One region of the Pseudomonas sp. NPDC087803 genome, then DNA from elsewhere that is predicted to be linked to it. Evidence: riboswitches for the same ligand, from Rfam matches in the RefSeq annotation. Region 1 holds a riboswitch; the other holds the start of a gene.
What was found. Region 1 has a riboswitch for cobalamin ahead of cobW (cobalamin biosynthesis protein CobW). Riboswitches for the same ligand answer to the same signal wherever they lie in the genome.
Positions count from the first base shown of each region.

Region 2: it holds a riboswitch for cobalamin, as region 1 does, so the genes downstream of both, cobO (cob(I)yrinic acid a,c-diamide adenosyltransferase) here and cobW (cobalamin biosynthesis protein CobW) in region 1, are expected to answer to the same signal.

Region 1 is NZ_JBIUVO010000001.1:350,833-354,038, forward strand. Features, by position in the region: gene cobN (cobaltochelatase subunit CobN) at 1-729, opposite strand, end outside; gene cobW (cobalamin biosynthesis protein CobW) at 733-1,803, opposite strand; cobalamin riboswitch at 1,901-2,114, opposite strand; cobalamin riboswitch at 2,968-3,190, shown strand.
Region 2 is NZ_JBIUVO010000034.1:27,522-30,727, reverse strand. Features, by position in the region: gene ACIOUG_RS17145 (PQQ-dependent sugar dehydrogenase) at 1-674, opposite strand, end outside; gene ACIOUG_RS17140 (hypothetical protein) at 741-1,325, opposite strand; cobalamin riboswitch at 1,491-1,722, shown strand; gene cobO (cob(I)yrinic acid a,c-diamide adenosyltransferase) at 1,804-2,415, shown strand; gene ACIOUG_RS17130 (cobyrinate a,c-diamide synthase) at 2,412-3,206, shown strand, end outside.

The DNA.
Region 1 (3,206 bases):
TTCTTTCAGGCTGGCGACCGCAATTGGCAACGGATTGAGCCCCGCCGCCTGCAAGCGCTGGCAGAACACATCGATGAACGCGGTGTTCGCCGCTTGCAAATGCGAGCGATAAAACAACACCGCCGTCACCGGGCGATCCGGCTGCCAATCGGCTTGCCAGTCGCTCAGTGCGGCGGTGTTTTTCTGTGGGTGGTAAATCGCCGTACGCGGCAGCGCTTGCGGCTCGCCCCAGGCGTAATCCCGCGCCAGCCAGCGGTTGGCCAGACAGTGGAAGAAGTCCAGCGCATTGCCCATGCCGCCCTGACGCAGGAACTGCCAGAGACGGTCACGATCTTCGGCGGGCACGGTGCTCAGGTCGCTGAGTTCCGGGTCGGGACGATCATCCCCCGGCACTAGAATCACCTGCACGCCGCGCTCGGACAACTCCACCAGACGCTCGACGCCATAGCGCCAATAAGCGATGCCGCCGTGCAGCGAGATCAGGATCACTTTGGCGTGACGCAGCACCTCATCGACATACAGATCGACCGAGGCGTGATTCTGCACCTGCATCGGATTGGCCAGACGCAGGCTCGGGTAATCCTCGGGCAGTTGCTGCGCCGCTTCGGCGAGCAGCGCCAGGCTGGAGTCGCCGCTGCATAGGATCACCAGCTCGGCGGGGGTTTGTCCAAGGTCGGCGATGTTGTCATCCGACACGAAACCGCCGGGCTGGGTCCTGAGCAGGTGCATGGTTTAAACGCTGAGCGCGGCGCGCAGCTGCGCTTCGAGCTGCGCGGCGTCGAGTTCCTGACCGATCAGCACCAGACGGGTGACGCGCGCTTCGTCAGCGCCCCACTGGCGGTCGAAGTGCTTGTCGAAACGCGTGCCCACACCTTGGATCAACAGGCGCATCGGCTTGTTCGGAATCGCCGCGAAACCTTTGACGCGCAGGATGCCGTGCTTGACCACCAATTGCGTCAGCGCGTCGAGCAGCAGGCTTTCGTCGGCTTGCGGCAGCTCGATGGAGATCGAATCGAAGGCGTCGTGATCGTGGTCGTCGTGATCGTCATCACCGTCGTGGTGGTGATCGTGATGGCTGTGGCGACTGTCGATGTGTTCTTCGGAACCGGCGCCGAGGCCGATCAACACGTCCAGCGGCAGGCGACCGTTGCTGGCTTCGATGATTTTTACGGCGGGCGGCAGTTCTTCGGCGACTTCAGCGCGAACGCGAGCCAGATCTTCCGCGCTGGTCTGGTCGGCCTTGTTGAGGATCACCAGGTCGGCGCTGGCCAGTTGGTCGGCGAACAGTTCGTGCAGCGGCGATTCGTGATCGAGGTTCGGATCGAGTTTGCGCTGGGCGTCGACCTGATCCGGGAACGCGGCGAAAGTGCCGGCGGCCACCGCCGGGCTGTCGACCACGGTGATCACCGCGTCAACCGTGCAGGCGCTGCGAATTTCCGGCCACTGGAAGGCTTGTACCAGCGGTTTTGGCAGGGCCAGACCGGACGTCTCGATCAGGATGTGGTCGAGGTCGCCGCGACGCGCAACCAGTTCGCGCATCACTGGGAAGAACTCTTCCTGCACCGTGCAGCACAGGCAGCCGTTGGCCAGTTCGTAGACGCGGCCGGTGGCTTCTTCTTCGGTGCAGCCGATGGTGCATTGCTTGAGGATTTCACCGTCGATGCCCAGTTCGCCAAACTCGTTGACGATCACCGCGATGCGGCGGCCCTGAGCGTTGTCGAGCATGTGTCGCAGCAAGGTGGTTTTGCCCGAGCCGAGGAAACCGGTGACGATGGTGACGGGGAGTTTGGCCAGTGTTTTCATCGGATGCCCTTTGGCAAGGTGGCGGGCATACGGGACGAGATCCGCTGCGAGCATGCGCGCGGAAGAATTCGCCACCGGATCACCCCGCCCGGTTGTAGTGAGAAATCTGTGACGAGGCAGGTCTCCTGGCTGACGGTGTTCAGGCCTTGGGCCGGGCATTCGTTGCGCCTTCCCGCGGGCTCAGTCGATTGAGCTGGCAGTGGCGTGGCAACGAACTTCACCGTTCACAGTTGCGGGGGCAGCCGCGGCTTTGACCGCGTTCCCTTCTTAGCTTCGGCGTGGGCCGAAGAACCTCGAAAGCGCAAGGCTACGCATCGGGTGGTGACCGGTCAATGGTTGGTGGATTTTTGGATTGGGGGCATATCCGTTCCTTCGGGTGTTGCCGCTGGCGGTTTCGCTCTTACAGCGAGTCACCTTTTCCAAACGCCGAAAAGGTAACCCAAAAGGCTTTGCCCCGGCGTACGGCACTTCGCTGAGGCTCAGTGTTCCCTCGCTACGGTGTCCATCCGGGGGCATCGCCTCCGGTTTGCTTCGCTGCACCTCCTCTCGATGTATGCGGCTTCGCCGCATGGCGCTGCGCGCCTAACCCCCGGATGAACACCTACGCTCGGCCTGCCGAAGGGGCTGAAGATCAAGATCCAAAGCCAAAGCCAAAGCCAAAGCCAAAGCCAAAGCAGATCAAAAGATCGCAGCCTTCGGCAGCTCCTACATGGGACTGGGTGCATTCAGTGAGAGATTGGTCGGCTGTCAGGCCGTCATCGCTGGCAAGCCAGCTCCAACAAAAATCACAGCAGACCGCATCCGCTTTTCACCACTCAACACAATGAGCGTTAGCTCGAGTACCGCTTTTGATCTGAGGGCCCGTCGGCAGGCTGAGTGGAGGGATTTATCCGGGGGTGGGAGCGTAGCGACCGTTTGGCGCAGCCAAACACAGCGAGAGGAGGTGCAGCGAAGCAAACCGTAGGCGCTGCCCCACGGATGAATCCCGCAGCGAAGGAACCCGAGCCTAGGCGAGGGCCGAACGTCAGGGCATAGACCTTTTGGTTACTTTTGGGGCGTTTGCCAAAAGTGACCCGCCGTAAGGGCGGAACCCTAAGTGGCCGTTACCGCAGCAACGGATATACCCACCCCACTCAATTGACTCAAATCCCCAACCCATGCTCTCCTACACACCTTGTTACGGGTGCCCTTCACAGGGTGAAACGGGAAACCGGTGAATCATGTGCTTTACTCAAAGCCATGTCAGTCCGGTGCTGCCCCCGCAACGGTAAGCGAGCGAAGCGTCAGATCCACTGTGCCAGTACGGCATGGGAAGGTGACGCTTGCAGGTCGGCCAGACGCCAACCCCTCGTGAGCCCGGAGACCGGCCCGCAACACACAGTGCGCATTTGCGTCGCTGAACA
Region 2 (3,206 bases), on a different contig from region 1:
CTGTTCGAGCCGACGGTGACGTACAGCTTGCTGCCGTCCTTGCTGGCGATGACGTTCTTGGTCCAGTGGTGGTTCAGCGTGCCGCCCGGCAGGTCGGTGACTTTGATTGGCTGGGTCTTGATCTCGGTCGCGCCGGGTTCGTAGTGGAAGCGCAGCAGGCGATCGGTGTCAGCGACGTACAGGTCATTGCCGACCAGCGTCATGCCGAACGGCGAATTGAGGTTTTGCAGAAACACCGTGCGGGTCTCGGCCACGCCGTCGTGGTCGGCGTCGCGCAGCAGGGTGATGCGATTCGGGCTCGGCACGCCGGCGCCGGCCTTGCCCATGACTTTCTTCATCACCCAGCCACGAATGCCGCTGCTGTCGTCAGGCTTGGGCGGGGCGTTGGTTTCCGCCACCAGCACGTCACCGTTGGGCAGCACGTAAAGCCAGCGCGGGTGATCGAGGCCTTCGGCGAATGCTGCGACTTGCGTGCCGGCCGCGGCGGTCGGTTTGCCGCCCGCAGGCCAGCCGATCGCCGGGGCGATGTTCACCGTCGGGATCAGGGTTTTGTTTGGCTCGGGCAGCTTCGGTGACGGACCGGTGCCGTCGGACACTTGCAGGCTGGAGGATTCACCACAGGCGGCGAGCCCTCCGGCGAGGGCGATGACGAGAGCGAGTTGGGTTTTGCGCATTACTGATCTTCCCTATGAATGCATGCTTAATCATAGAGGAGCGCGCGCACCCGATGGTTCAACTGCTCAACCGCGGGCCTCTTTGAACAGCACGGCGATGCCCGGGTGATAGTTGCCCGCTTCGCTGTGCAACTTGCGGTAGGCGTAGGGGAAATACCAGGCCACTGCGCAGCTGTGTTCCTTTTGCAGGTCGTCGACCATGTCCTGCAACTCTTCGGGGCTGGCGCTGTGCTGGGCCTTTTGCGGGGCGACAAACAGGCAGCCGAGCTTGAGGTCGCTGGCAAAACTGATGCGTTTGGCGTCGCTGGTGATGTCCAGCAGGGCCTGGGTCAGATTCAGGTTGCTGACCCGTGGCCAGCGCTGGGTCGCTTGAAGGTAGGCGCGGTCTTCGGCGCCGGCGATGAACAGGTCGGCGCGGGCATTGCGTTCGCCTTCTTCGTTCTGCTTGCGGGTGGCGGTATCGCAGAGGGTCACCAGTTCGGCCATCCATGCCGCCGCGGAGAGCAATCCGAGATTGGCTTTCTCGTCATGCCAGTAAGGGGTGTCGTTGTCGCCGCGAATGGAGTTGTAGCGGTCGATACAGTCAAACCAGCGTTCCAGCATCGGGCGCAGGAATTCCAGGCGCGGGTTGCTGATGATCATGCCTTGCATCGTCATCATCCTTATTGTTGTGGTGTGCTTTTTCAGTCAAAAAGCATGGCTCTTTGATATCATTTGTCTCAGCGTGGCACAAGATTGGCGTCAGATAATTGATCGGCGGCAGTTATTCGCCCGACGGCCCCCTCTTTAATTGACGCTCCACCCCCAACCCTCTAACCTTCGCGGCTTGTTTCAGGTGCTCTGTGACGCGTGTCGACAGAGTGAAACAGGGAAGCCGGTGAGGGTTGTCTTCAGGCGAAGAACGATCACGATCCCGGCGCTGCCCCCGCAACGGTAAATGAGTGAAAACTGCGCATTGAGCCACTGTGTCGACCGACGCGGGAAGGCGCGCAGTCAGGCGATTCGCCGCTCATGAGCCCGGAGACCGGCCTGATCCATCCAGCGGCATCACGGTGGGCGATGCCAGGCTTTTTGCCGTCTATTCTTGTGCCTGCCCGCCGTTATCCAGCCTCAACGGAGAGCTCCCCCCATGACCGATTCCCCCGAGCGCGACGAACGCCATCTGGCGCGTATGCAGCGCAAAAAAGCCGTGATCGACGAACGCATCGCCAATTCGCCTGACGAGTGCGGCCTGGTGCTGGTGCTGACCGGCAATGGCAAAGGCAAAAGCAGCTCGGCGTTCGGCATGCTCGCCCGCGCCATGGGCCACGGTATGCAGTGCGGCGTGGTGCAGTTCATCAAGGGCCGTAACAGCACCGGCGAAGAACTGTTCTTCCGCCGCTTCCCCGAGCAAGTGCGTTTTCACGTGATGGGCGAGGGCTTTACCTGGGAAACCCAGGACCGCCAACGTGACATCGCCGCAGCCGAAGCCGCGTGGGCCGTGTCCCGCGAGCTGCTGCGCGATCCGTCGATCGGTCTGGTGGTGCTGGATGAGCTGAACATCGCGCTCAAGCACGGCTACCTCGATCTGGATCAGGTGCTCAGTGACTTGCAGGCGCGTCCGCCGATGCAGCACGTGATCGTCACCGGTCGCGCGGCGAAGCCGGAAATGATCGAGATGGGCGATACCGTCACCGAAATGGGCATGCTCAAACACGCCTTCCAGGCCGGCATCAAAGCGCAGAAAGGCGTCGAACTTTGAATCAACCACGTCACTGCCCGGCGGTATTGATCGCCGCGCCGGCCTCCGGTCAGGGCAAGACCACCGTCACCGCCGCGCTCGCGCGCTTGCACCGCAATCAGGGGCGCAAGGTGCGCGTGTTCAAGTGCGGCCCGGACTTTCTCGACCCGATGATTCTCGAGCGCGCCAGCGGTGCGCCGGTGTATCAACTGGACATGTGGATGGTCGGCGAGCAAGAAAGCCGCCGTCTGTTGTGGGAAGCCGCCGCCGAAGCCGATCTGATCCTGATCGAAGGCGTGATGGGCCTGTTCGACGGCACGCCGTCGAGCGCCGATCTGGCGCGGCATTTCGGTGTGCCGGTGCTCGGCGTGATTGACGGCACCGCCATGGCCCAGACCTTCGGCGCATTGGCGTTGGGGCTGGCGCGCTATCAGCCGGACCTGCCGTTTGCCGGCGTCCTCGCCAACCGGGTCGGCACCCTGCGTCATGCGCAATTGCTCGAAGGCAGCCTCACCGAAGGTTTGCGCTGGTACGGCGCATTGTCCCGGGAAACCGGGATCGAGTTGCCGAGCCGCCATCTCGGTCTGGTGCAGGCGAGCGAACTGAATGACCTCGACCTGCGCCTCGACGCCGCCGCCGAAGCCTTGGCCAGCAGTTGCCAGGTAGCGCTGCCACCGGCCGTGGCATTCGCCGCGCCTGAAATGATCCCTGCTGAACCGCTGCTCGATGGCGTGCGCATCGCCGTCGCTCGCGATGAGGCTTTTGCCTTCACCTATGGCGCCAGTCTCGATCTGCTGCGGGCGATGGGCGCC